DNA from 3 places in the Arthrobacter sp. UYCu511 genome. Region 1 is predicted to be linked to each of the others. Evidence: predicted binding sites of a transcription regulator. Region 1 holds the regulator's gene; each other region holds the start of a gene.
The links. The regulator LexA, encoded in region 1, represses DNA repair genes until DNA is damaged. The targets are predictions, from matches to a motif close to TCGAACANNTGTTCGA.

Region 1 (9,722 bases):
CCAGGCAAGGGGCCCGGCGAGAAATTCACCGGAGCAGTCAACTAGTTCCTAGCTCAGGGTTCTAGATAAACCCGGCCGGGCACTTGAAAAAGAGAGTGCAGTTGGTGGACCGAAACCATTCTGGTCCACCAACTGCACTCTCTTTTGTCTCTAAACTCCCTTTAGACCGGATCTGGTTGGCCCAGGAACTCATCCGGGTCCAACTCGGCCCCGAGCTTTGATGTTGCACTCTTTGCAAGTGCAGCATTGCGGCGGCGGTTCCACACCGACATGGCGATCAGGCCAATGATTGCCAACGTGCCACAGATGGCTCCAATGATGGCGAAGCCAGCCCAAGGGCCAATGCGATCAATCATGGCTCCTGCAAAGGGTGAGCCCATGGCGCTGCCAATAGTCATCGAGGATCCATACCAGCCCATGGCTTCACCGCGCCGGCGTTCCGATACCAGGTCAGCAATATGTTCAGCGCTTGAGGTCAGGACTGGCGCGCAGAGCAGGCCCGGAAGAATAGAGAGCAGGCCCAGTGTCCACGCATCGGTGGCAAATCCCATCGGGATGATCAGCAGTGCCATGGCCATCAGCAGCCACAAGGGGTTAATGGAGCGTTTGAGGGCTCCGTAGAGAATGCCACCAACGATCGAGGCACCGCACCAGAAGAGGAAAACAATACCCAAATCTCCTACAACATCGTTTTCCCGCATGATGGCCACCATGCCCACATTGGTGCCGGCCAGGACCAGCCCGGCTCCCAATGATGTCCCCAAAATGGCAAGCACAGCAATGTTGACCCAGCGCAGGTTGTGCCGTGTACCGCCCCACATCCTGAGTAGGATGTTCTTATCTGCAAGGTCGGGGGCTGGGCGGTCCTCAACGGCATCGATGGGCGCCACCTCGGCGCTGCCAACGGCTACGAAGGATCCCTTTTGCCCGGTTCTGGTGGGTGGGTTGAAGATCATCAAGAACACCCCGGCCATGGACGCCGTGAGCCCAATGATGACCAGACCAACCACAGTGTGAATGGTGGTGGCCAACAAAACGCCCGCAGCCGGACCAATCATGAACGTGATTTCGGCCCCCATGGAGTCCAAGGCATACGCGGTACGCCGTTGCGCCTGAGGCACCATCACGCTCAGCGCTTGACGGACCACGGAGAAGATGGGTACGGCGAAGATTCCACCGATGAATGCTGCCACCACAAGGAATTGAAAACTCAAGAGCGGCGCCACGCTCCAGACGGCAACCTCGGCTATCACTGAGGGAACTAGAGCTCTGCGCAGTCCATGAATGTCAACGAGCCGCCCACGCCACGGGGCGCCGAAGGCCATGCCGATCGTGATGGCGGCGGCAACCAGCCCAGCAGAGGCATAGCTGAGCTTCATGGTTTCAACAACGTGCAGTGTCAGGAGAACGCCGGCAGCCGCATGCGGGATGCGCGCAAACATGGCTATGATCAGCAGTCTGCGCACGGGTCCAACCGCCAGGATTTCACGGTACGCGGCAAAGTTCACGGGGCACTCTCTTTCATGATGATCACAAAAGAGCGTCTGTGCTACATTGCGATGGGGTCCTGCGGGGTGGGGGGATGCTGAAGCCGAATCTGTATCGAATCAACAGCGTAGGCAAAGTACTCGTTCGCCGCCCAAGACTCTTGAAGAGCTGCGAGCACCCCATTGACAGCGGACTGATCCAGCCCGGGCAAGAGGGTCAGTGTGACACACAATTCCGGGCCCGTTCCGCCACCGGCCGCCAACCGTCCAGACGGTTCGATTTTTGTGTCCCAATGGGATTGTATGCCCTGCCCTGGCGTTGCGGAAATGCTTACCACGGATGGATGCCCTAGGGCGTGCGCCGAGTCCGCCAGAATACGGCTGACGGCATCATCACAATAGCTTGGCACCCATTCCTGCTGCTGCGCCAAGGCCCACATGGCCGGCCTGCGCACCACAAAGGGTCGCTGCGAACCGGGATCCAAAACCAACAGTTGTGCTTCTTCAGCCACGGCCGAAAGAGCCGCCCTGGCCGCATACACAGCAACAGGGCGGGCCTGTGGATACCACTGGGACAGTGCAAGTGCATGAGTAAAGGCGGGCAGCGCCCGGCGCCCATCCGGCCCTTGCAAGGTCACCAAAGCCATATCGGATTCCTTATCGGAGACCAGCCCGTTCTCTCCCACGGTTTGCTCCGCAAGTTGAGCCACGATCGGGATGAAGACGCGGGCGGTGGCAAGTGCAGCCACAACATCCGCCTCCGTGCACTCACCCGTGAGAAGTTTCTCCAAGGCCGCGGTGTAGCCGGAGTCTGCAGCGCCGTCGTCCGTCTCAAAGTTATGGTACTGCTCGTGGGACGGAAGGTTCCGCCCCGCCCAAGGCTGCCCGGCCGAATCGGTAGACCCACCGGCACCGGCCAAGGCCGCGGCAATGTGGCCGGGCAGTTCCTTCTTGGGCATCTGTGTCATCGTTTAGCGGCGGCCTGCAACGTCAAGGGCCTGCGGCAGCGTGAACTGGCCAGAGTACAGGGCCTTGCCAATGATGGCGCCCTCCACTCCTACCCCCACCAGCTCGCGCAGTACGCGCAGATCTTCCAAGCTGGAGATGCCACCGGAGGCGACAACGGGCTTGGACGTGCGGGAACACATTTCACGCAGCAATTCCACGTTAGGGCCGCGCAGCGTACCATCCTTGGTGACGTCGGTGACCACGTAACGGGCACAGCCAGCGTCCTCCAAACGTGCAAGAACCTCCCAGATATCCCCGCCTTCCTTGGTCCAGCCACGGCCAGCCAAGGTGGTGCCCCGGACATCAAGTCCGACGGCGATCTTCTCACCAAAGCGCTCAATCACCTTGGCGGTCCATTCGGGGTTTTCCAGCGCAGCAGTGCCCAAATTGACCCGGCCAACACCCAATTCGAGGGCACCTTCCAAGGACGCATCGTCGCGGATTCCGCCCGAGAGCTCAACCTTGACAGACAGGCTTGCCACCATCTCACGCAGCAATTCCACGTTGGAGCCACGGCCGAAGGCGGCGTCCAAGTCAACCAAGTGGACCCACTCCGCGCCGTCGTTTTGCCACTTCAGGGCAGCTTCCAGGGGCGAACCGTATCCGGTTTCCGAACCAGCTTCGCCTTGTACCAGGCGGACGGCCTGTCCGTCAGCAACATCCACGGCGGGCAACAATTCCAAAATGGGGGTGGTCATGGGTTCCTCAACGTTGTTAGTTCAAGAGATTTTCAGGGAATCAATGGAGCAGGTGCCAGCAGTGGCGCTGGTGCCAAATGGGTAGAACTAGGCCCTAGTGGGTAGAGCTGTGTCCTATTGGGTAAAGAGGTATGCCGCTATCAGGGACATGACGGCAAGTGCGGCAAAACAGATGGGAATCCAGCGGGCGGTTTTCTGCTGGTAGAACGTATAGGCTCCACCAATCAGCACGCCTGCCAGGGCCATCAGTAACAGCGAATACATCAGCGTGCCGCCTTGGTCAATGACTGGACCCAGTTGCGCAGCAAGCGCGCTCCGGCGTCACCGGATTTTTCCGGGTGGAATTGTGTGGCGCACAGCGGGCCATTTTCAATGGCGGCAATGAATGGTGCGCCGTGCTCTGACCAGGTCACCATGGGCGGACGCATTTTGGGCTGGAGAACCTCAAAATCCCACTTTTGCACACCGTAGGAGTGGACAAAGTAGAAGCGTTCCGAATCCACACCTTCAAAGAGCATGGAGCCCGGAGCTGCGGTGACGGTGTTCCAGCCCATGTGTGGAACCACAGGGGCAGGGAGCAGTTCCACAGTTCCAGGCCACTCCCCCATTCCTTCCCGGTGCACACCATGTTCTACACCGGCATCAAAAAGCACTTGCATGCCCACGCAGATACCCAGCACCGCCCGGCCCCCAGCAACCCGGCGCCCGATCATGCGCAGCGCGTCCACGGCTTTGAGCTCATCCATCACGGAGGCGAAGGCACCAACGCCGGGGACCACCAGGCCATCGGCATGCAGCACGTCGTCGGCCTTTGCACTGAGTGTGACAACGGCGCCGGCGCGTTCCAACGCCCGGACTGCGGAGCGGACGTTGCCGGAACCGTAGTCCAGAACTGTGACCGTGGGCTTACTATTTACTGCTGTCTCGTTAGCTCCAGAGCTCACAAAAGACCCTTCGTGGATGGGATTCCAGTGACGCGGGGATCGGCTTCGACGGCTGAGCGCAGAGCCCGGGCGAAGGCCTTGAACTGGGCCTCAACAATGTGGTGCGGATCGCGGCCGGCGATGACCGTCATATGCAGGCAGATTTGCGCGTGTAAGGTGATGGCTTCAAACACGTGACGTGTCAGCGACCCGGTGAAGTGACCACCAATCAGGTGGTATTCCTGACCGGCAGGTTCGCCACTGTGCACCAGGTACGGGCGGCCTGAAACATCTACCACGGCGTTGGCCAATGCCTCATCCAACGGAATGGTTGCCTCACCGAAACGGCGGATGCCGGCCTTGTTGCCCAGGGCTACCTTGAGAACCTCGCCCAAGGAGATGGCAACATCTTCCACGGTGTGGTGGGCATCGATGTGGGTGTCACCCGTGGCCTTGATGTTCATGTCAATCAAGGAGTGCTTAGACAGCGCCGTGAGCATGTGGTCATAGAAGGGCACAGAGGTGTCAATGTTTGACACGCCTGTCCCGTCGAGGTTAATTTCCACCATGACGCTGGACTCGCTCGTGGCACGCTCCAGTCGGGCGGTACGTCCCTGGCCGGGTTTCGGGCTGTTCTCAGTCATTGCGGCAGTCCTTTGTGTACTATGCGCCCCGACCAGCAGATACCGGGCAGGGTGGGGCGCTCAAACGAAACGGGGTGTATTGATACCAGCTTAGAAGGGAAGGCACTGTTATGCCCAACCAGTTCCCCACTGGCGAACTTATTGGCTAGGTCAGTTTGACCCAATTACCCGGGTCCGGTGGAACTCATGAACCGCGGCGCAAATGATGAACTTAGTCCAAGGCCGGACCCTACAGGGGGCACTAGCGAGCTAGGAAGGTACGCAACCCGGTGAGGAATGCAGTAGTTTCCGCTTCCGTGCCGGCGGTGACGCGCAGGTGCCCGGGGATTCCAACATCGCGGATGAGCACACCGTCATTCAACAACGCCTGCCACGCTTCATGGGGATTCTCTAGACCACCGAAGAAAACAAAGTTCGAATCTGAGGGGGCCGGGGTGAGTCCCAATTCCTTTAATTCCTGCACAATCCGGTCACGTTGGACCTTGATCTGCTCCACGTTAGCCAGCAAAGAGGTGGAGTTCCGCAGAGCAGCCACAGCAGTTGCCTGGGTGATGGCCGAGAGGTGGTAGGGCAAGCGGACCAGGCGAAGCGCGTCGCTTACTTCAGGGGCGCCGGCCAAGTACCCAAGTCTGGCACCGGCCAAGGCGAAGGCCTTGCTCATAGTGCGTGAGACGACTAGTCGAGGACGGCCCTTGAGAAGATTCAGTGCGCTAGGGGTTCCCGTCTGGGCGAATTCGGCGTACGCCTCGTCAACAATGATGATGGCCTGAGCTTCCTCCCCTGCCTGGTAGACCGCCTCGACCACATCTTGCCCAAGAGCCGTTCCCGTAGGGTTGTTGGGCGAACACAGGAAGACGATGTTGGGGCCGTTGCGGCGCACCTGCTCCGCCGCAGATTCCGCGGTGAGGGTGAAGTCATCCTCACGGACACCTGCCACGTAGCCAGTCCCTGTGCCACTGGCGAGCAGCGGGTACATGGAATAGGTGGGAGGGAAACCCATGGCCGTTCGGCCGGGGCCACCGAAGGCTTGCAACAGTTGTTGAAGAACTTCATTGGAACCGTTGGCCGCCCAGAGATTCTCCTCCGTCAGACCATGACCCAGATATGCCGCCAATTCCTGACGAAGCACCGTGAATTCCCTATCCGGGTAGCGGTTGAGGCCGTCAAGCTCCTGCGCAACGGCTGCCAAGATGGCCTCTTTTGCATCCGTGGGAACGCCATGGGTGTTTTCATTGACGTTCAGCAGAACGGGAACATTTAGCTGAGGAGCCCCGTAAGGGCGCAGGCCTCGCAGATCGTCACGAAGCGGCAATTGACGGAGGCGTTCAAACTGGTCCATTCCCCCAGCATATTTGGTGGCCGTGAGAAAGTTCGAAACGGCGACACAATGCGGACACCTGCCAAGACCTTACCCGGCTGTGGAGGAGCGCTCTTGGCCTGCGGACCTATTGGTACGGAGGGCTATTTGGGAATGGGGACGTAGAGTCGCTGCCCGGCGTGAAGTATCCCGCTTCCTAAGTCGTTGAGAGCAACGATCTCCCTGACCACATGGCGTGCATCACGGCCCGGATCTGCGGCGGCCGCAATACTCCAGAGGCTGTCACCTTGTAAGACGGTTACCGCAACGGCATAATCTGCAAGGTTCACCGGCTGCGACTCCGTTGCAGCATTCGCCGGTCCCGCCAGGAAGCCCGCCATGATGGCCAGCGCCAAAAACAGTAGTAGGGCGGCGGTGACAATGGCTGGAATCCCTAAGAACACCAGACGCCCGCGCCTGGTCAGCGCTAGCCTTCCTGCAGCATCGGAGGCACCCCTGGAATGGGAAGCGGTGATGGCACCGGTGCGCCCCGCTCCAACTGTCTGGTCAATGCGGGCCGCACGGGCGCTAACCCCTGCTGTGGAAACGCCAAAGGATGCGTGGGAGATAAGCGCTGCATTCATGACTTGTGGTCCTTTCACCGTGAATCCGGATCCCGTGGCCAAGCACACCCATCGGATCGAAATTCCACACTCAACATCTTCGATAGAACGTATGTTCTAATTTGCTTCTAGTACAGTTTTAGCATCTATAGACGACACTTGCCAAGAGTAAATAGAACAAATGTTTGAAATTCGCCTCTTGGTGGCTTAAACTCGGAAGAACAAGGATTGGCCGCATGATGCAGTCCACCAGCAGGCACTGACATTGTTCAGGGCAGCCACGAAAGGACCGACGGAACCATGACGCTTCCAGACCCGCCGCACCGCATTCCTCAAGCCCCCAGCCGGGCCGGCATGAAGGGCCTCACCGTGCGGCAGAAGAAGATCCTTGAGTGCATACAGCGGTGTATTGCAGACAAAGGGTACCCGCCGTCGATGCGTGAGATTGGTGATTCCGTTGGCCTGGCTAGCTTGTCCAGCGTTACGCACCAACTGACTCAGCTCGAACGCCACGGCTATTTGCGCCGCGATCCCAAGCGTCCCCGCGCCATGGAAGTTCTGATTCCGCTGGTGCTGGACAGCGGCACGGTTGAGATTGAAGGGGTAAGCTCCCCGTCGGCGTTGCGCAGTTCGAATGGATTGAACTTTGCTGAGCTGAGCTCCTCCTCCGACACCGCGTTCGTACCCCTTGTGGGACGTATTGCGGCAGGCGGGCCCATCCTGGCCGATCAGGCGGTGGATGACATCATGCCTCTGCCGCGGCAGATTGTGGGCAGCGGCGAACTCTTCATGCTCAAGGTCCAGGGTGATTCCATGATCGACGCCGCAATTTGCGACGGCGATTGGGTCGTGGTTCGGCAGCAGCCCACGGCCAACAATGGAGACATCGTGGCAGCCTTGCTGGAGGACGAAGCCACTGTGAAAACGTTTAGGCAACGCGACGGCCATACTTGGCTTCTTCCGCAAAACACCCGCTATGAACCCATTCTTGGCGATCATGCCACCATCATGGGCAAGGTTGTCTCGGTACTTCGCAGCCTGTAACAGCAGCTGCCTACACAAAAGCGCCCCGTCTAGCGGGGCGCTTTTGTGTTGGCAGCACTACTTTCCGGAAAGCCGTTTCAGCGCACCAAGCGCCACGGTACGGTCTTTCGTAGACCAGAATGGCGGCAGGGCGGCTCGCAGGAAGCCTCCGTAACCGGCATTGGCCAGCCGCGAGTCAAGAACAGCAACCACACCCCGGTCATCGCTAGAGCGGATCAGGCGCCCCACCCCCTGCGCCAACCTCACTGCGGCATGGGTGGCTGAAATGGCAATGAATCCATCCCCACCACTTTGCGCCACGGCACGCGCCCGGGCGGTCACCAACGGATCATCAGGGCGGGGGAAGGGAATCCTGTCAATCACAACGAGCCGGCACGAGGTGCCCTGAACATCAACCCCTTGCCAAAGGGACATGGTGCCAAAGAGGCAGGTGTCGGGTTCATCCGCGAATTCCTTGATGAGCCCCGACATGGAGGAATCCCCCTGACACAGGATCTTCACCTTCAACTTCTTGCGGAGCTTCTCAGCTGCATCTTCCGCCGCACGCCGTGAGGAGAATAATGCCAAGGTTCCCCCACCGGCGGCAGAAATCAGTGCTTCCAATTCATCCAGCTGCGCCTCCGACATGCCAAAGCCCGGCTTTTTCAGATGAGCGGCAACATAGAGCATGCCCTGCTTGGGGTAGTCAAAGGGAGATCCAACATCGGCCCCCGTCCACGCGGGTGCGCTAGGACCCAACAATCCCAGTCCGCCAGCGGTGGCTTGAAAAGACTCTCCAATGGCAAGGGTAGCTGAGGTGAGCACTACCGTCCGGTCAGCGAAGAGTCCTTCCCGCAATTTCATGGCCACGCTCAACGGCGCAATATTGAGCACCGCAGGCTCACTTTCATCGGCCTTTTGGTAGCCCTTCCCGGGGGTGAAAGAACCTGGGCGGGATGCCCACACCACTTCCCTTGCATTGGTGGCATCCAGCAAACGCTCACACAGATCAAAGATCAGATTGAGCCGTGAACGAGCAATGGAACGGCCACTGTCAACCGCCGCATTGCCCTCAGGTTTGGAGTCGGAGAGGGCTGCCCGGACGCTGTCGCGTAACTGTTCCACCGCCTGGGACTGCTGTTCATTGAGGCCGTTGGGAAAGAGCCCTTCAGGGGTCCCCGCCAAAGCTAGGTCCAGAGCGGCCGCGCTGGCATGCAAGGCATCCACGGAAACCGCCGTGTGCTTTCGCGTGCTTGATGCCGCTGCGGAAACCATCTGGACAGATAGTTGCCCTGTAACAGCCCCCGTCACCCGATCTTGGAGCTCATGGGCCTCGTCCACCACCACAACGTCATAGTCAGGAAGCACTGCTATACCTTCGAAGGCGCTAATGGCCAGCATGGCGTGGTTGGTGACAACAATGTCTGCCTGGGCGCCGCGGGCACGGGCCAGCTCAGAGAAACATTCGGTGGCAAGGGGGCACTTTTGCGCGCCGAGGCATTCCATGGAGGTAACAGAGACTTGCCGCCATGCTTTGTCCGTCACGCCAGGGACAAGCTCATCCCGATCCCCTGTGTCAGTCTCCTGCGCCCAGTCACGCAGCCTGACCACTTCCTTACCCAGCTGTGAGGTGGGCCCGGAAGTAGCACCGGGCAGGTGCGCCACACTGGTGTCCTCCCCCAGGCTGAACAGGGCGCCTTCCCCCGTATCTTCTGTGGGGAAGCCTCCAGCCAGCTTTTGCTTGCATACATAATTGCTGCGGCCTTTTACGAGAGCCACGTCAATGGGGCGCGGCAATACTGGCGCCAAAGCAGCGAGCAGCCGGGGCACGTCACGGCCCACAATCTGTGCTTGAAGGGCCAGAGTGGCTGTTGCAATGACGGCTGGCTTCTCGCTGGTGAGCGCATTGACTATCAGCGGAATCAGGTAGGCCAGGGACTTTCCGGTGCCTGTGCCCGCCTGAACCAAAAGGTGGTCCCCGCTCTCTAAGGCAGCAACTACCCGGCGGACCATTTCATG
Region 2 (9,722 bases), 130 kb from region 1:
CGCGCCATCGGCATTCACCCGCCCGCGCTGGCGGCACTGGCGCTGGCCAAGGTGGAGGCGCCCCTGCTGGCAGAAGGCCTGCGCATCCCCAGCGGTGTGGCCCGCAGCGGCGGCCGTGACGTGGGTTCCATAGACTTCGCACGGGGCGCACCGGAACGCCCTTTTGTGCTGACCCTCAAGCAGGTACGCACAGAGGCTCTGCTGGCCCAGCGGCTCGCAGAGCTGGACCCGAACGCCGTGGTGCGTGGTTTCTGTGTGCAGTCCATCCACGACGGCGGCACCTTCCTCACGCTCTCCGAAACGGTCGCCGCTAGTGTTGTGGACGCTTCTGTTCGAGACTGCGCTGTTGTGGACGCCCCGGTTCAGGAGCATGTTCAGGGCCGGCTGGTGGTGGGTGCTGACGGTGCACGTTCCGCTGTACGCCGGCTACTGGGCATTCCTACCAGCGGGCGCAACTATCCTGACACGTATTTGATGGGCGATTTTCCCGACACCGGAGACGATGGAAACACTGCAGTGTTGTTTCTGGAGCCAGAAGGCATTCTGGAATCGTTCCCTCTGCCGGGCCGCTTGCGCCGCTGGGTTGTCCACACGGATTCGTTACTCACGGACGCGGACGCAGCAGACCTTGCACAACTTGTTCGTCAGCGCACGGGGGTGGAACTTGATCCCGGGGCGAACAGTATGCTCAGCGCTTTTGAGGTCCGTACCCGGCTGGCCCGGCGCATGGTCCAGGGCAGGGTGGTGCTGGTCGGAGATGCTGCCCACGAGATCAGTCCCATTGGCGGTCAGGGCATGAATCTGGGGTGGTTGGATGCCGCCGCCGTGGCCCCCATCATCGTCGCTGCCCTGCGGGGTGAGAAAACGGGCAGACGGCTGGCGGAATTTGAGCGGGTCAGGATGGGCGCGGCCCGCACTGCAGCACACCAAGCCCAGCTGAACATGATGCTGGGGCGGAAGTCCCCGGCGCAGTTCTTGCAATTGCGCAACGCAGCCTTGGGAGGGCTGTTCACACTAGGCGTTGTCCAAAACTTTGCTGCCCGGCGCTTCACCATGCACAACATCCGTTGATAGCTGCACGGCCCGGACGCGGCCTGTCGCTTTAACAACAGCCACCGCCACCAAAGTGGTGACAGGGATGGCTAGAACCAGACCAATGGAGCCCACCAGAATCCGTACAATCTCCTCAGCCAGTTCCACTCCAGTCAACGCGAGCAGGAGCTCTTGGTCAAAGAGTGAAACCATTAAGAGCACCGGCAGGGCACTGCCTGCGTAGGCGAAGGCAATGGTGTAGACCGTGGAGGCAATGTGGTCGCGGCCAATTCTCATGGCAGAGGTGAACAACTCCCGGGTACTGGTCTCTGGGGCCAGCTCGTAGAGCTCCCAAACGGCGGAGGACTGGGTGATGGTGACATCATTGAGCACTCCCAATCCGGAGATCACCAGACCACAGAGGATCATGCCGGATAAGGACATGCCCTGGGTCATGTTCAGAAGCTGGTAGCCGTATTCTCCCGAGGTGCCGGTCAGGGCGGCGGCGTCCACCGCCCAAGCTGCCAAACCTGCCGTGACACCCAACCCGAAGAGGGTTCCCAGAAGCGCCGTTGAGGTGCGGGCGGAGAAGCCGTGGGCAAAGTACAGGACACCGAACATGATGGCGCTGGAGCCAGTGAGGGCCACCAGCAGAGGCGGCTGGCCCTGGGCGAGTGCAGGCAGGATGAACCAGGCCAGCACCCCGAACGCTCCGATCAAGCCCACGATGGCTCGCAGTCCTCGCCAGCGGGCTACCGCTACCACCACCACGGCATACAACACCGCCAGTAAGCCAATGGGGAAAGTCCGGACAAAATCCATGAAGACGTAGGCGGGGCCGTTTTGTTCAACACCCGTAACAGCCGCCAGGCCGGAGAGATTCAAATATCTGATGGAGTCACCCACGTGGACGCCACGGGATTGCACAATGTCAGGGCTGATGAGCACAGGAACTTCAGCCAGCCCGTCAGCGGCGGTGAAGGCGATGAAGCAGCTACTGCCTAGGCTGCCACCTGCACTGAGTGAGCAATCCTCCGTGACCGTGCGCTGCACAGTTCCAGAATCAATACTGGCCCCTGGCGCTGCGGCATAAGGATTGCCAGCCGCTGCGGGAGAGCCTTCAGTGCTGGGCCACATAAAGGCCATGGCAATAATGGTCAGGATGGCCAGTGGCACCAAGATCCAGCTCAGCAGCACCACAGCCCTGCGGCGCATGGCTTTGCGGCGGCGGAGCTCCGGCCGGCTCAGAGCCGATTCATCAGCGTGCGAATGTGAATGGCCCATGGGCTATGAAAGTCCTCGTGGTTGAGTGCGGTGGTTCATACATGCGGTGCTGAGAAAGCACAGAGAAAGTACAGAGGAGGAGCTGGGCTCCCTCGCGGGCAGCAAGATTTCCGCGGTCGCCAAGCGACCTTGAAAATCCATCCCCGCTCCGGGAGTCCAGCTCCGCCTCCTTAGCCAGCCCGCGCTTTGGTCACTCCCCGAGAACCAGGGTTTCGGTGCCGCGCACCTTGGCCGCACCCACGGAAATCATGGGGTTGACCACGGCACAGAGAGCTTCCATGGAATCGTCCAGTTCCAGCAGCACCGGGTACTGGTGTGTGATCAGCGCCAGCAGATCGTACGCCGACTGCACAGCCTCATCGTGTCCCAGCGTTGGCTCCACGCCGAGGAACACCTCGGAGGCCGTAGCAGCAACTTCCTCAGTGGTCTCGATGTGCCCCTGCGAGTAGCTCAGCGCAAAGGCCTGGATCTTGCCTTTTTTGCTTGGGGCAACGGCCGCACCGAAGGCACTGGCAGGCTCGGCCCGCAGAACCAAGGCGCCGTGGGCGCCGGTGAGGTCATCAAGGAACATGCGCTGAACCAGTCCTGGGCTCAGCGGACCTGTGGGATCCCACTGGTTCACGGCCTCGTAGTAACGGCCCACTACCTCAGTCAGTTCCACCGAGCCGGTGGCCAGATCCTGTACCCGGGCCCCGGCTTCTTCCTCGGTACCCTCCCCGAACATGGGCAGCTTCAGTGCGCCGGGGCCCACCTCAACAACCCTGTTCCGCTGCAAAATAGCCAGCCCCATCGCCTCGGCAAACGCCGCGCCCGAGGTGCCGGGGGCAACCTTGGTGCGCAACGCCGTCGTGCTTACCAAACCTGCGGCAAGTGCGCCGTCAGCTTCGCGGCGCAACATGGTGACCAAGGTGGCGCCAACGCCTGCGCGCCGGTGGTCTTTGGCAACCTCAACATAAGCCCAGAGGCGTGAGGGGTGCAGCTTGGTGGAATAGACCACCGCGGCCGCGACCGGAATGCCCTGGTCCGTAGCAACGATGGTGCGCCGCCACGGATTGGCATCCTGCGCCGGTACCAGCGCGGCACGGAACGCACCGGCTGGGGCGGAATCGGCGTCTCCCCAGATCTCCAGAAGGGTCAGGTCATCGCCGTCTTGCCACGGCCGGTAACTTAGTTCAACCATGCTTAGGCACCCAGGAGGCGTGTTGCCAGGTATGCCTGGACCTGGTCCAGGGGTACTCGCTCCTGGCTCATGGTGTCGCGCTCACGGATGGTCACGGCGTTGTCCTCGAGGGTCTCGAAGTCAACAGTGATGCAGAACGGGGTGCCGATCTCGTCCTGGCGGCGGTAACGGCGGCCGATGGCGCCGGCGTCGTCGAACTCGATGTTCCAGTGCTTGCGCAGCGTGTTGGCAAGCTCCTTGGCCTTCGGTGAAAGCTCCTCGTTGCGGGAGAGCGGCAGGACAGCGGCCTTGACGGGGGCCAGGCGCGGGTCCAGCTTCAGCACGGTGCGCTTGTCCACGCCACCCTTGGCGTTGGGGGCCTCGTCCTCCACGTAGGCATCCACCAGGAACGCCATCATGGAGCGGGTCAGGCCGAAGGAGGGCTCGATCACGTAGGGGGTGAAGCGCTCGCCCGTGGCCTGGTTGAAGTAGCTCAGATCCGTGCCGGAGCCCTTGGTGTGTGAGCCCAAGTCATAGTCGGTGCGGTTGGCAACGCCCATGAGCTCACCCCACTTGGAACCCTGGAAGCCGAAGTTGTACTCAAAGTCGATGGTGCCGGCGGAGTAGTGGGCGCGCTCGTCGTCGGGCACGTCAAAGCGGCGCATGTTCTCCGGGTCGATGCCCAAATCGATGAACCAGTCCCAGCACAGCTCAACCCATTCCTTGAACCACTTATCGGCGTCTTCGCCGGGCACAAAGAACTCAATTTCCATCTGTTCGAACTCGCGCGTGCGGAAAATGAAGTTTCCGGGCGTGATCTCGTTGCGGAAAGCCTTGCCGATCTGGCCAATGCCGAACGGGGGCTTCTTGCGGCTGGTGGTCAGCACGTTGTTGAAGTTCACAAAGATGCCCTGGGCGGTTTCCGGGCGCATGTAGGCCATGCCGGCGTCGCTCTCCACGGGCCCCAGGAACGTCTTCATCAGGCCGGAGAACAGCTGCGGTTCGGTGAACTGGCCCTTGGTGCCGCAATCCGGGCACACAATCTCTTCCATCCCGTTTTCGGGCTGGCGCTTCTTCTTCGCCGCGAACGCCTCGATGAGGTGGTCCTGACGGTGACGCTTGTGGCACTGGGTGCATTCAACGAGGGGGTCTGTGAACGTGGCAACATGCCCGGAGGCTTCCCATACGGCCTTGGGCAAGATGATGGAGGAATCCAGTCCCACCATGTCCTCGCGGCCGCGCACAAACGACTGCCACCATTCACGCTTGATGTTTTCCTTCAGCTCAACGCCGAGAGGGCCATAATCCCAGGCCGACCGCGAACCGCCGTAAATCTCACCGGCCTGAAAAACAAAGCCGCGACGTTTCGCGAGTGAAATAACCTGGTCTAGCTTGGACTGAGGCGCCACTTATTACTCCTAATACTTACGAGGCCGCTGGGTGCGGTCCGTCCCGCGCTCCACATTACCGGTGGGGGCCCGGTTGGGAGCAATTTTGCTCACTGCGCCACACATCCCCCTTGGTTTTGCGCTGCCCCTGATGGACGACGGCGGGCCGCAGCTGGGTGTGGGGGCTTGGCTGGAGCGGGGGCTTGTCTGGGGCGGGGGTCCGGCTGGGCGCCCGGATCCAGACTCCCGGCGCCTCTACACGTGCCCCATCAGCCCTTTTTCAGTGTGGCGTTGTGTGCTTGATCTCCTTCCTTGGAGAAATATTTATAGAATTTTTCTTCGGGTAACTATTGCGTTTTGATTACTTTGGACTTATCCTGAAGATATGAGTATTCGGGAGGACTTCCCCGGGGACCGGGGCGCTGAAGCCACACAGGATGTGGCCTCGACCCTCGCTGCAATTACTCTTCCTTCCATTGAACCCTTTGGGTCTGACAGTCCAGAGCTTTACGGACTGCAGGGACGCCCTGAGTATCCAGTACCCTTCCCACTGCCCATAACGCAGCTGTCGGTGGCACAGTGCGTATACAACTCGGGGATGGAAGCCCTGAGCCTAATCAAGCGTCTTGAAGATGCCGTTGCCGGATGTAAGGCAAGGCTGGTAGCGCGGATATCTGGGGCATCAGCCGTTGAGGCCCAGCTGCTCAAATTGGATCGGTGGCAGAACGGCGTTGCAGCTTCCTCTGCGGCTACGGAAATGGCTTTGACGCTGGGGATTCCGGAACCAACAGCCGCAGCCTTGGAGCATCACAGCACGGTCTTGGTACAGGAGCATCCAGAGGTACTGGAGGCTCTGGAAGCCGGAATCCTCTCGTGGCGTCACGCCACCATCATCAACGAGGAAATCCTGACTCTTCAAGAAACAGCCAGCACCACAGCCGAGGATAAGGCCATGCTAGAGGCCCGGCTGCTGGTGCTCTCCGAAAACACCACGGCGGCATCTTTCCTTGGTAAGGCCCGCAGGGCCAGGGAAAAGATGCATCCGGAAACCATCACCACCCGTACCAAAGAAGCCTTTGCCAAGCGCAATATCAAATGTGATGCCGGCAAGGACGGCATGTCCTGGCTGACCCTCCACCTGCCAACCATTAGTGCCAGCGCCATTTACACGCGCTGCACCAGTCTGGCCCGCACCATCAAGTCCGACGCCGCAGCAGCACAACGGGTCGCGGACCAAGCCACCGCCGGCAACACCGGAACAAACCAAACCGGAACCACCCAACCTGGGACCGGCCAGGATTGCCGGGAATATAGAACCCTCGAGCAGCTCAGGGCCGATGTTGCCACCCTTCTCTTACTCGGCCAAGAGCTACCCAGCAACAACACCACAACCAACACAGCCACTGTAGGTGCGGCGGGTACCGCGGGGACTCCGGGCGCGCCAGGTACCGCGGGGACTCCGGGTACCGCGGATACTGCGGGCGCGCCAGATACCCGCCGGGCTAACACCGGCTCTAGCCAGGAACCGAGTACTGCCGGTAGCCATGGAGTTGGCACTACGGCAACCCAGGAACCGAATACGCAGAAAACTGGCACTTCGGGCCCTCTGGCCACTTATCGTGAGCACGAGGCCGTTTATCTTCAGCAGTTGCATGATCTGGCACAGTCAAGAAGCCTGGTTGATCCACCACTGCCGGAGGCCCTGGTGTTGGTAACGGTTCCCTTCCTGGGATTGCTGGGCCTCACGGATGAACCGGCTGAACTGGCGGGACGTGAAGGGGGGCCAATTCCAGAAGAGATCGCCAGAAAACTACTAAAAAACGCCTCAACGTTCCTGCGAGTTTTGACCGATCCCATTACGGGAGCACCGCTGCCTCTGGAACCACAGCGATACACCCTAAGAGCCGCAGAAAAGGCGGTTCTCCAGGCACTGGCAGGCGGCTGTTACATACCAAACTGCCCCAACCCCGTCATGGATACCGAGTTGGACCATCTACGGGCCTTTGAATTCGGCGGAGCCTCCACCCTGGCCAATGTACGCCCGGCCTGCAAACGCCACCACATCATGAAGCATCTCAAGGATGACAAAGACCGGCATGGGCGCCGACGCTCCATCAATGAGCCCGAGAGGAACGGCTTGAAAGTGCGCGGCTGGACACCCAAAGTGAACCCGGACGGCCGAATTGGCTGGACCATGCCCAGCGGCACCTATCAGCCACCCCTGAACAACGATCCCCCTGCGCCGCACTATCCAACATGGCTCAAAAAGATCATCGCCCACTCACTCACGCGCAGCAGAACTCCTCGAAGCAATGATGCCTAGCCCCACCTCCGGCGGGTCCGGGATTTAGAGGATCGGCATAACCGGCACAACGCAGGCGGGGCTGGCAAAGTTCACCATCTGCACCGGACTCGCCTCTGGAAGACCTCGCTCGTCAAGGACAAAGACGGCTAGTTGATCGGAATGCTGGTTGGCCACATAGAGCTTGTGATTACCTTGGCCGGCTCTCACCACAGCGAAGTGCCGTGGCCATCTGCCTCCGCTGGAGACTTGGCGCAGGAACTCAGGAGGCCTTGCAATGCTCCTTATGTCCGGGTTGGCCGGCAGGCCAGTCACGTCCAACACCACTATTGTGTTGGGTCCCCGTACCGCGGCATAGAGCAACTTACCATCGGCCGAGAGCTCAATATGGGACGGGAAAAACTCCGCGGAAGCCGCAATCTCTGCGGCCGATTCGGCCAGTGGCACCCTGAACAGCCAGCGCCAAGAATGCCCATCCTCGCCCTGCTCCGCCGTTGGCCCAGGCGCATCACCAGCCGTTGGCCCAGGCGCATCACCCGAGCGTGCGAGAAGGGCCCGCTGCAACACGTGAAGGTGCCCGTCCAACTCACCGGCAACCAGCAGATAGTCCCCCCGGAGCGCAACATGGCGTGGTCCCGTGCCCGGCGGAAGTTCAGCAGATACTATCCGCACCCGGGAACTGGCCGAATATTCATCCACCCTGTCGGCACCAAGATCACTTACCAAGACGGTTCCCCATGCAGTGGCTGTAACCTGGTGGGCGTGCGATTCTCCCTGCCGCCCGGACACCGGACCGCTGCCGGGGTGGGACAGGAGTTCTGGAACTTTGGCCGCAGTTCCATCCAGCAGGCCGGCAAGAGGCACCACGGCGGCAGTTCCTGACGAGTAGTTCGCTACCCATGCAGCATCGTCAACGATGGCTACGTGGCAGCTATCGGCGCCACCACTGGAAGCCCTACCCAAAACCTCCAAGGTCTGCATGTCCAGGGCCACGACGTTGCCATGTGGCAGTTCCTCAACAGAGATCACCATGCCTTTACCGTGGTCCACGACAGACTGGTCCACGACAGACTGGTCCACGACGGAGTGGGTCATGACGGAGCGCGCCATGAAGGATGGGTTTGTCACAGCTACCGCTTCCGCCTGACGCTCCCCCACAACACCATCGGCCAGCAGCTCATAGCGAGCAATCCCCGGTCCTGTTCCGGAGCCTGCCTCGGTATAGCCGCTGACAAGAAGTGATGGGACTGCTGCCATGGAGGGCTCCTCAGACGGTAAAAGGTACGTTTCATCCACGGTATCCCGCCCACCCAAATATGTGGTTGTATGACTCAACATCACAAGGTACTGTGCATTGCATGGTACTCAATGACACTGTCAGCACCAATCTTCGCAAGGGGGTTTTGGAGTATTGCGTACTTGCTTTGATCGGCCGCGGGGAAATGTACGGCTTAGACATTGCCAACGGCCTCCAGCGCCGGGGGCTGCTCACCAGCGAAGGAACGCTCTATCCCCTGCTGGCACGGCTGCGCCGCAACGGACTGGTGGAAACCAGCTGGCGTGAATCCGCCCAAGGCGCACCACGGCGCTACTACACGCTGACAGCCACTGGCCAGGAATCGCTCACTGCCTTTGCCAGCGTCTGGGAGACCTTCAGCACCGCCGTCTCCGACACACTCGACTCATCAACCGGAGGAACACCATGAAACACGCCACCGACAGTCCGGAAGTCGGCAACTACCTGGCTGCTCTCGAAGCCCGGCTTGCCCACCTGCCCGCCGATCAATCGGAGGAAATCCTGTTCGGTGTGCGCGAGCACATTGCCGAAGCAATGGCACGAGGTTCCCAATCGACGGCCGAGGTAGTCGCGTCTCTGGGTAGCCCCGATGATGTGCTCACCGGTTACCTTGCGGACACTCCCCCGCCGGTCGTCCAACAGCCGATAGCCCCGCCTACGGCGCCACAGAACTACCAATCCTCAACTCTCTGGGTGGTTGCGACAGTCATCCTGCTCCCCTTTGGCGTCTTCCTTGCCGGCATCGGCTACCTGTTTGGATTGGCCGGATTGTGGATGGGGACACGGTGGAAACTCTGGGAAAAAATCATGGGAACGTTGCTCTTCCCCGGCGGGATGCTCGGTGCCTTCTACGCGACCTTCATGCCCTTCTGGGTTGCGCCCGTGTCCGGGCGGGGAGACACTGCCGAAGCCACCATGTCGAACCCTGTATTGCCCGGCATGGGCTTGATCGCTGGTCTGGCCATGATGTGCCTCCCAATCATCGTCGCAGTGTATTTGCTGGTGGTCGGCTTGCGCCGCGGCGGCAAACAACCATAAGGCACGCCCCTACTAAGCAAGGCCCAAATCATCCCCGCGCACATCCCCGGGGACATCACGTCATCGAACCGCCTAGAGATGCGGCACAATTAACCCATGAGTGCACACGAGATCATTGACATCCCCATCCGCGACGACATGATCCGCCTGGGCCAGCTGCTCAAGCTTGCCAGCCTGGTTGAAGACGGTGTGGAGGCCACCGAGCTCATCAAGAACGGCCTG
Region 3 (9,722 bases), on a different contig from region 1:
GCCGGGTTGGGGCTCGTCATCTCCGCTAATTCGACATGGCTGAGCATTATCCCGTTCCTCTTTGTCTACGGGTTCGGTGTGGGTCTGGCCACGGCACAGCTGACAGGAGTGGTACTCAAGGACGTTCCCGTGAATAAAAGCGGCCAAGGTTCCGGAACTGCCAGCACCGCCCGCCAGATTGGTTCAGCTCTGGGGATAGCCATTCTCGGGACCATTCTTTTCACTTCCGTAGGCACGTCTTTGAATGCCCGGCTCGCCGATGAGACTCCCCTGCTTCCGGAGTCAGCCCGCACCCAAATCGTGGACACGGTGGTAGTCAGTGCTGGTGGGGCCATCCCTGGCCTGGCGGCCAAGGATCCTCAGGTGGCCGATGCCGCGCGCGCGGCGTTCAGCGACGGTACCCGGTACTCGGCCTTCGCAGCTTCGGGATTTTTAGTCCTCGGGCTGCTAGCTACCTTCCGCTTGTCCGGCGAGGTGCGCCCAGACGAAGTGGAGGAAGCACAAAAAGGGGAGGCAGGAAAGCTCCCGCAAGAAACCTGACCGCGGAGAATGTGGGGACGGCTATGCCCGCACCACGGGCAGTTCCTTCCACTCCGTGGTGTAGCGGGGTGAGGAATGTTCACGCTTCATGGACCATTGAGGGGCCTGGGCGAACCCTCCGATCCCCAGGCCAATGGCGGCGCTGCCGAACTTGTTCCGTACGTTTCCTAGGACCCCACTAACGTCTGCTTGGCTGGCCTCGGTGCTGAAAATATCCAGCACCTCCGTGCCGGACGCCGGTTCCAGCCCACTAAACAAGACCCCTGCACGCAGGTAGGACGCGCCTGCAACGGCATGGTGGCGGATGGCGGCAACGGCTGCACGGACAAAAGTGATGGGGTCACTGGTTGGCCTGTCGAATCGAACGGTCACGGCGGGAAAACTCCCCTCACCCGCCGCAAAGCGGCTAGTGCCGGCGGTAACCGTCATGGCTGAGGCCCGCATCCCCTCCTCGTTGAGCCGGGCCGCGCCACGCTGAGCGTAAACCGCCATGACCTCCTCCATGCCTTCCACCGTGGTGACCGGCTGGGAGAAGCTGCGCGAGAACATGATTTGCTGTTTATCTACGCGTTCCTCAACATGGGGAATACATTGAGTGCCATTGAGTTCGAGCACTGTTCGCTGCAGCACAACGGAGAATTTCTTGCGAATCAGGGCAGGGTTCGCAGCCTTGAGATCGGCGATGGATTCAATGCCCATGAGCTTAAGCCTCGAGGAAGTCCTCTCCCCCACACCCCACAGGCCCGACGCCGGCACGCGCGCCTGGATGCCCGCAACGTGATCCCCCGGCATCGACTCCAGCGCGCACACCCCGTCCAGGCCGGCGTTTTGCTTTGCAATCCGGTTCGCAAACTTCGCCAACGTCTTCGTCGAGGCCACACCAACGCACACCGGAACCCCAACATGGCGCATAACGGCGGCACGAATATCGCGCCCTGCGGCCTGTAGTTGGGCGGGGTCCCCCATCAGCCCAATAAAGGACTCATCGATGGAGTACACCTCCTGCCACGTACCAAAGCGCCCCACCACTTCCATGACCCTGGCGCTCAAATCTCCATACAACTCATAGTTACTCGAGCGGGCCACCAGTCCCCAAGCCTTGGCCTGCCCCTGAATCTGAAACCACGGCGCGCCAGTGGCGATGCCCAGCACTTTGGCTTCAGCCGAGCGTGCCACAACACAGCCATCATTGTTGGAAAGCACCACGACGGGGCGCCCTTCCAGCCTTGGGTCAAAGACCCGCTCACAGGAGACGTAGAAGTTGTTCACGTCCACCAAGGCGATGCGCGCGTTACTCATGACTTCACTGGTGCTTCACCGAAGCAACGAACCCACATAAAACAAGGGTCTGAAGTCCGCAGTGGCTACGCTCCAAGAACTGTAAGCCGCCACTTGATTCGAACTTGAGTTCGGGAAGCGTTGGGGAAATTGCCATGGATTGAGCATAGAGTCACTAGCCCACGGCAGCAAGTCACGGCCGCAAGCCTAGTGTTGGCTCACCAGATGCGGGCCCACCCGTGGCTTCCGGTGGGCGAGGCGCCGCAGTGAGTAAAAGAGCAGTACCGCAGCACCCCACGGCGCCACGAAGGCGGCCGCGGTGACCAGATAAATTCCCAACAAAGAGCAGGCCAGACCAAGGCCGCCTAGGGCGGCAACCCTCAGAGTCAGACTTCCGGAAATCCAGCGCCCCAGCGGCACGGCAAGCGCAAAGCCCACCATCACCGCCGCAGCAAGAATCAACGGCCACTGCAGCGAGTGCTCGGCACCAAGGAGTTGAGCCACCGCTACAACTAGGAGTGCCACGCAGGCCAAACCAGCGGAGAACCACATCACGGCACCAAATCGCGGCAGGAGCATTACTGCACTCAAAACCACTACCGGCAGCGTAGCAAGGGCTCCTGCGGCCAGCCCAAGGTTCATGGCGCGGTTGGCATCCCCCACTCCCGCGCCCCAGTTGCTGCCGGTGAGCGCAAAAGCAGCACAGGTCATTCCTAGTACCAAAGAGAAGAGAGCCACTGCGCTGATTTTAATGAAGCCAGTTTTATTGCAGCCAGATTTGGTGCCTGCAGAATAGCTCGGCACCTTCACTGGGTACGGAGGCTGGCTCAGGCCTGCGCCCGGCAACTTCCCCGGCTGCACACCCTGCTGTGAGCGCTGAGCTTTTATGATTGCCAGCAAAAGCAGTGCAGCAGCCGGCAAGGATCCAAAGATCTGCCCAGATGTCATCACCAGCCCAGCCAGAATCAGGGACAGGAATGCTGCCATGAGGCTGGCCACTACCCATCGAAGCGTCCTCGGGAGCTTATTTTTTAGCACTGAAAGTAGAGGAACAAGGAGGGTCAAAGCGCCGGTACACCAGGTGAGCAGGATCAACAAAAGGCCTGCCGAAGCGAACCATGTTCTCGCTGTACCGGCATCGGCTTCGTCGAAACCGAGGGCCACACTCATGGCTGCCAAGGCCGTGAAAGTAAAGGTTGGCACGGTGCCCATGGCCGCGCATAGGGCAGCGGGGGCAGAGAGTGTTCCTCTCCTATGCAGAATCACGATGGCGGCAACGGCCAAGGTGAGCGGTCCCACCAAAACTGCTAAGAGAGTTCGCACAACACCCACTTCTGGAACTAAGAGGGTGTTGCTCAAGAGAATTACTGCGGCCCCAAAAAAGGCCACCAGCGAAAGAGCCGCGAAGACTACTGCCCAGCGATAGCTTGCCCGCTCACCCATTCCATGGGAGCGGATGGACCATGCCTCAGCCAGCGATGGCCGCATGATCCCCTGATCGCTGGCATATTCATCCAATGTGTCCAGCATGAAACGGCCATGTTCTGCGCGCCAGCGTTGCGGATACCAGCGGAGCAGGCGTGCATACTTTTTGCGTCTCGGACTGCTCATCCTGTGAACCCCCAACCCAAAGTGGCCGGTGCTGCACGGCCAGGGACAGCACGGCCAGCAGTACTTGTTCCCGGCAGAACGCTGCCTGGCAAAGTACCGCCCGCAGTAGTAGCGGTGCCTGCCAACCGCTTTTCCGCAGCCCCCAAGCGAACAGAGAGCCGTTCCTTTTCCAACGTCAGTATTTGTATGCCGGCGTCCGTCAGATCGTAATAGCGGCGAGCCCTGCCATCAACTATTTCTTCGCCAGCGCGGAGCACAAGCCCGTCCCGTTCCAGACGCTCCAACGAGGCGTAGAGGGTTGTCACCGGCAGCGATACTGCACCATCCGTCAAACTCTCTACGTCACGCAGCACGGCGTAGCCATGTGCACGCCCGCCCGCAAGGGAGGTGAGTATCCAAAACGTATTCTCATTCATGGACATCAATATACCCGTTATGGGAATATTCCGGTAGGGGAAGTAATAACGTGGAGCCGCAGGGTATCGAGGTGAGGCAGAGCCTTCCAGTGGCCCCCATCAAAAGGCTGTGGACTGGCCTGATCAGCTGTCGATCGATGCCGCTATAGCGCTGAGTGCGGCTACTGATCCGTCCGCAATGGCACGGAGGTTCTCAGTAATTTTCGGTAGTGGCCAGTTCCACCAGGCAAGCTCAACGAGGGTTCGGATGTCCTGTTCTTGGTACCTGCGCCTGATAATCGTGGCCGGGTTTCCTCCTACAATTGCGTAGTCAGGCACGTCCTTAGTAACCACAGCTTCTGTGGAAATCACGGCACCATGGCCGATCCGCACCCCTGGCATGATCGTTGCGTTCGCGCCGATCCAGACATCGTTGCCAACTATTGTGTCCCCACGGGAGGGTAGATCTGTGATCAGATCACGGTGTTCGCCCCACGCCCCGCCCATGATGGGGAACGGATAGGTGGATACTCCGTTCATGCGGTGGTTCGCACCATTCATGACGAACATGGTGCCGGAGGCAATGGCGCAGAACTTCCCGAGCACCAGCTTCTCTGGACCGTAGTGATGGGTGACGTTCCTGGTCTCAAATTCAGCGGAATGCGGAGGATCGTCATAGTAGCTGTACTCCCCAACCTCAATCAGTGGGTTCTGAATCAGCGGTTTGAGGAAAACCACTCGGTCCTGCCCCGCGATTGGATGGATCTGCATGGGGTCAGGAGCGCCAACGGTAGACATCCCGTTAGCTTAGCCCGTTGGGCTGATATACCCATCTGGGAGCCAAGAAGAATCTGATGACAGGACCGGCCCGCAAGGGGACATGAGTTACTCGCGGACTTCTTCCCGTACCGGTTTGAGATGGCTAGGCACCGCTTTTCCCACCATGGCCGGGAATTCGCAGCTGAACTCGCCCTTATATCCGAAGAGGAAACCAAAGTAGGGGTTGCGTACCTGCATCTGGACGGTGAACACCCCACGTGCCTCGTCATAACCTTCGTAGAGGTCCGCCGTGCCGGTGCCAATCCGCGGAAAGTTGAAGGCCACGGGTCCCTCATAAAAACGCTGGCCAGTGGTTTGCAGGTGCAGGGAGCCATCATCAAGAACTTTTAGGACAAGATCCGTGGCTAGATGCTGGTGAGTGCCGAGATAGTCCACAATGGTTCCACGCGCTTTGCTGTACACCATGGTGGCGTCAAAGCGGCGCTTCTTCGCCTTCTCTGCCCTGGCGCTGGGCATGTCCAAGGTCCGGACAAAGGTCACGGTGGGACGGCCAAAACCATCAACGTAAGGATAGTTCTCCACCGTGAACGGGATGTTATTTCCGTGGTCAGGGAACAAGATGTTGCGGAAGGCACCCAAACGCAGAAATGGTACCGTCCACCAGGCACCGCGCCGCACCTGCGTGAAGACTCCCGTCCCCACGCAGCCATAGCCGGCTTCAACACCCACACCGAAGCGCTTTTGCATCATGGGGTGCAGCCGTTGAAAGTCTTCGCCCAAGGCAGTTTCAAAAATTGATGCCACGAGCTTTCCTATCCCTGCCGGCCGGTCCTGGTGTTTGATTGTTCGGGTTCTTGTAAGTCTGCGAGAGCAGCAAGGGCACGTGCTGCCTGTTCATCAGGTGCGCGGCGCAGGCAACGCCCAGCCCGCGGGACGGACCAATGCCTTGGAAACAGAAGAGCGGCAACGGCAGCCCCGGCACCCAGCGCTCCCAAGCCCGCTTCTTGCTTCTGCACTGCCCGGACCAACAAGCCGGCGCCGGCAAGTACCCCGCCTGCACGGACACCCGCGTCAAGGAACCAGCGGTTGCGGGCAGTGCGCGGATCCAGATCCGTCTCGGCCCACAGCCGGAGGCGGTCAAAGCTGATGGCCGTAGCCCAGCCGAGCGCCGGACGGATGAGACGCACATCCACGGCTTTCCCGACGAGGCCCATCCCGGGCCTGTAGTTGTAGCCGGTGACGAAGCGGAGCCCGCAGCTGGTGGGGATGTAGCGCCAGTAGCCTGAACCCGGGCCGATGGGTGAAAGCGAGTCGGCGGTGTCAAACTTCAGCACCGAGGTGGCTTGGCCATCCGCACGGTGCCGGTGGCCGAGGGAAGTCCCCGTACCTCTGATCGCATGGAAGGGCAGCAGGAATTCGTAGCGGAACCGGACCTGTCCCTGCTCGTCCTGGTCTAGGGGAATGATGCGGGAGAACCGCAGGTCCCAGCGCGGATGTTTCTCCGGGTTCTGACTCAGCTCCCACACACGCTCCATGGAGGCCCGGATATGCGCTTCCACGTACAGTGGTTTCCCGGGTTTCCCCAGTTTCCCGACTTTTTGCTCTCGCCCCAGAGTTCTCCCCATCAAGCCATCTTATGGGCCCAGCGAATGAGCCCAGGCAACGGCAGGCATCGAACGCAGTTACTCCATCTCATGCCTGTAGCCCTTCCCTTCTCCGATTGCCAACCCAGGCCTGCCGCCCTAGCTGCGCCTAGACGTGGTGCAGGCACCGGGTGACAACGCCCCACACGGCAGCCTCGCCAGTCAGGAAAAGCACCTCCGCAGCAGCCGGGGACGGAGCAGTGGCGGGCGCGGTGAGCAAGGAGGTCACGCCGTCGTGCATGGAAAGGCGGCGGATGAGCAATTCACCCTCCACAACCACCACCACCACGGAGCCGTCACGCGGGGTGAGCGCCCGGTCCACGATAATCTCATCGCCGCTGGCAATGCCGGCACCGGCCATGGAATCGCCAGCCACACGCATGAGGAATGTGCTGGTGCGGTCACGAATCAGGTGGCGGTTGAGGTCGATCCCGCCGTCGAAGTAGTCGCGGGCGGGCGAGGCGAAGCCTGTGGGTTCGGCGCTCTGATGTCTGGGTGCGGGCACGTCCATACCAAACACAACACCACCGCCTAGAACAAAGATTCGAAACATAAGCGTATCACTGCTCAGGCAGCGCCGTTTGGTGCTGCGGGGTGCGCGTTCTACGGTTGGAGTTGTGAATGTTGCAAGCACTGTCATGCCATGGGACGGCCACCGGCGGGGCAGCACCGGGTACCGCCGGGTACTGGCCGCGCTGGCATGTGCCGGGGTGGCGACATTCGCTCAACTGTATTCATTGCAGGGCCTGCTGCCCCTTGTTTCACGGGATCTAGGAGTCACAGCGGCGCAGGCCTCGCTGACGGTTTCCATGGCAACGATCGGGCTGGCCGTGGCCGTCCTGCCGTGGTCCTTCGCCGCCGATCACTGGGGCCGGATCCGCACCATGGGCTTTGCCGTTATTCTGGCCACTGTGTTTGGCCTGCTGGTCCCGGCGGCCCCGAACTTTGAAATCCTGCTCCTCCTGCGAGCGCTGGAAGGCGCAGCCCTGGGCGGCATACCGGCCCTGGCCATCGCCTACCTGACGGAGGAAGTCAGCCGCTCCAACGCTGCTGCCGCCGCCGGGGCCTACGTTGCCGGGACAACGCTGGGCGGGCTTTTTGGCCGCCTGCTGGCAGGGCCCGTCGCCGACCTCGCCGGCTGGCGGATAGGCACGCTCGCCGTCTCCCTCTGTGCAGCGGCCGCCGCCGTGGCGTTTCTGCTATTGGCACCCAAGCCCAGGGGGTTTGTGCCGTCCCCGAGGGAAGGGTTTGGCTCCGTGCTGGGCAAGCTCCTGCCACAATTGCGCAGCACTTCACTGTTGGCGCTCTACGCCCAGGCATTCCTGCTGATGGGCTCCTTTGTCAGCGTGTACAACTACTTGGGGTTCCGGCTCGAAGCGCCTCCGTACTTGTTCCCGGCGTCGGCCGTGGCGCTACTGTTTCTGGCGTACCTGGCCGGGACGGTGTCCTCGCGCATGGTGGCCGGCGTGGCCGCCCGCTGGGGCCGGCGGGCCGTGCTCTTGGTATCCGCCGGGGTCATGGCCGCCGGATTGGCCATGACGTTGGCGGCCCCGATCCCCGTCATTCTGGTGGGGCTGGTCCTCTTCACGGCCGGGTTCTTTGGTGCCCACAGCATCGCCTCGGGGTGGACTGGCGCCTTGGCGCTCATGGGCCGGGCGCAGGCCTCATCGCTGTACAACCTGAGCTATTACGCCGGCTCCAGCGTGGTGGGTTGGAGCGCGGGGTTGGTTTTCCAGCAGTTCGGCTGGACCGCGATGGCCGGCGCCTTGGCAGTACTGATCGGCCTCGCCGTAGTTGCCGCGGTGACGCTGCTGCCGCGGTCTGCCGGGCGGGCGGGCGGCCCCCGCTAGGCGCTAGGGGCTGCCGGCGCCACTAGGCGCTAGGCGCGGGCGGAGCCGTGGCTGATGGCCGCCCTGGATGTATTGTTGATCGTGCTGCTGAGCATTGCCGCGGTCCTGTTTTTAGCGTTGCAGTCATGGCTGGCCGCCACTGTGGTCCGGCGCGTGGTGGGCGTGCACCGATACCAACACCACCGGGCTGGATGCCTCACCCCTGGTGGCGCTGCTTCTGCTGGTCCTAGCCGTGTGCTGGATTTTTGCCGTGGGTGTGGCTGTGCTCGTGTTCATCGAGGCGGCCTTCCCCACCGGCACATTGCCATCCCTCGGGCATTTTTTCACTGATGCGAAGGCACGACGGCGGCGCACCCGGCGGTATGGGCGAGGTCATCTCCATCGCGGTGCAGCAAGGGCTCGGTTCACGGCTGCGCGGCTTCGGCCGGGACGACGGGTTCGGCCAAGAGGCGAAAACGGCCCGGGCCCTGCGCCATGCCTTGGACGAAGCAGGGGTCGCGTTCGTCAAGCTTGGTCAGATGCTCTCCACCCGGCGTGACCTTTTGCCGGAAGCGTTCATCAAGGAACTAGAACTGTTGTAAAGTGACGCCTCCCCTGCCCCGTGGGAATTCATTGAACCAGCCATTGAAAAGAGTCTGGGCCAGCCACTGCCGGCGGTCTTCTCCTACGTGAACCCGGTGCCGCTGGCCGCAGCCTCGGTCGCACAGGTGCACCAGGCCACCTTGCTGGACGGGTCCGACGTCGTGCTTAAAGCCCAACGCCCCGGATCAGGTCACCCTGGACACGGACATCATCTTGCGCCTGGCCCGCTGGCTGAACACCACCACGCCGTGGGGCAAGTCGCTGGGTGTGCTGGCGCTGGCCCGTGGCTTTGCCGATTCGCTCGAGGAGGAGCTCGATTACCGGATCGAGCTGAATAACATGCGCAGCATTGAGGCGTCGCTGGCACACTCGGGCAAGTTCTCCGTCACTGTCCCGCACGCCTGTCATCAGCTCTCCAGCGAGCGGCTGCTGGTCATGGAACAGCTGCCAGGGAGCCCCGTCAGTTCCGCCGGCACACTACTAACTGAGATCTCCGGCGGCGAGCGCACGGCCCTGGCGCAGACCCTACTGGGCGCCACGCTGGAGCAGATCATTTCCGACGGCGTCTTCCACGCAGACTTACACCCCGGCAACATTTTCATCACCCCCGAAGGCACACTGGGGCTGTTGGACTTCGGCTCCGTGGGCAGGCTGGACCCAGCCACACAGACCGCGCTGGGCATGATGCTCTACGCCATTGATAAGCACAACGCCGCCGGGGCCACGGACGCCGTGATCGAACTGCTGGACCGGCCCGAGAATCTGGATGAGCGTGCGCGTCTTGAACGACCCCTCCGACCGCCGCTTCCTCACCGGCCTGTTCCAGCAGCTCATTGTTGCAGTGCTGGCAGGATCCGCAGTGCTGGGCGCCATCTTGCTGATAACCAACAACGGCGGGCCTGCCCTCACTGAGGGCATCAACCTTTACGGTTTCTTCGGCTTCGTCCTGCTGTTCCGCGGGTTTGTGCTGGGCATGCGCGCCCTCATGCTTGTTTTCAAACGCACCTCGGACGAATAACGCAAAGGCGCCCGGCGGCAGTACC

Region 2: the regulator LexA is predicted to act here: its motif matches at 5,191-5,206, upstream of ABIB48_RS06590 (HNH endonuclease signature motif containing protein).
Region 3: the regulator LexA is predicted to act here: its motif matches at 1,938-1,953, upstream of ABIB48_RS15780 (Y-family DNA polymerase).

Annotation. Positions count from the first base shown of each region.
Region 1 covers NZ_JBEPPB010000003.1:60,376-70,097, forward strand. The annotation lists gene ABIB48_RS05925 (DUF1844 domain-containing protein) at 1-45, shown strand, start outside; gene ABIB48_RS05930 (MFS transporter) at 162-1,508, opposite strand; gene ABIB48_RS05935 (SseB family protein) at 1,550-2,446, opposite strand; gene priA (bifunctional 1-(5-phosphoribosyl)-5-((5-phosphoribosylamino)methylideneamino)imidazole-4-carboxamide isomerase/phosphoribosylanthranilate isomerase PriA) at 2,459-3,193, opposite strand; gene ABIB48_RS05945 (CG2302 family histidine operon protein) at 3,308-3,457, opposite strand; gene hisH (imidazole glycerol phosphate synthase subunit HisH) at 3,457-4,137, opposite strand; gene hisB (imidazoleglycerol-phosphate dehydratase HisB) at 4,134-4,760, opposite strand; gene ABIB48_RS05960 (histidinol-phosphate transaminase) at 5,002-6,099, opposite strand; gene ABIB48_RS05965 (LysM peptidoglycan-binding domain-containing protein) at 6,222-6,701, opposite strand; gene lexA (transcriptional repressor LexA) at 6,981-7,724, shown strand; gene ABIB48_RS05975 (ATP-dependent DNA helicase) at 7,782-9,722, opposite strand, start outside.
Region 2 covers NZ_JBEPPB010000003.1:192,216-201,937, forward strand. The annotation lists gene ABIB48_RS06570 (FAD-dependent oxidoreductase) at 1-1,071, shown strand, start outside; gene ABIB48_RS06575 (YibE/F family protein) at 1,015-2,316, opposite strand; gene ABIB48_RS06580 (GNAT family N-acetyltransferase) at 2,507-3,496, opposite strand; gene ABIB48_RS06585 (glycine--tRNA ligase) at 3,499-4,884, opposite strand; gene ABIB48_RS06590 (HNH endonuclease signature motif containing protein) at 5,249-7,186, shown strand; gene ABIB48_RS06595 (lactonase family protein) at 7,211-8,422, opposite strand; gene ABIB48_RS06600 (PadR family transcriptional regulator) at 8,524-8,871, shown strand; gene ABIB48_RS06605 (DUF1700 domain-containing protein) at 8,868-9,500, shown strand; gene ABIB48_RS06610 (RNA-binding S4 domain-containing protein) at 9,597-9,722, shown strand, end outside.
Region 3 covers NZ_JBEPPB010000013.1:80,825-90,546, reverse strand. The annotation lists gene ABIB48_RS15785 (MFS transporter) at 1-540, shown strand, start outside; gene ABIB48_RS15780 (Y-family DNA polymerase) at 562-1,839, opposite strand; gene ABIB48_RS15775 (hypothetical protein) at 2,026-3,429, opposite strand; gene ABIB48_RS15770 (PadR family transcriptional regulator) at 3,426-3,845, opposite strand; gene ABIB48_RS15765 (CatB-related O-acetyltransferase) at 3,969-4,622, opposite strand; gene ABIB48_RS15760 (DUF4166 domain-containing protein) at 4,710-5,408, opposite strand; gene ABIB48_RS15755 (SRPBCC family protein) at 5,417-6,163, opposite strand; gene ABIB48_RS15750 (LexA family protein) at 6,357-6,758, opposite strand; gene ABIB48_RS15745 (MFS transporter) at 6,886-8,097, shown strand; gene ABIB48_RS15740 (hypothetical protein) at 8,427-8,678, shown strand; partial or broken gene ABIB48_RS15735 (AarF/ABC1/UbiB kinase family protein) at 8,709-9,591, shown strand; gene ABIB48_RS15730 (hypothetical protein) at 9,554-9,697, shown strand.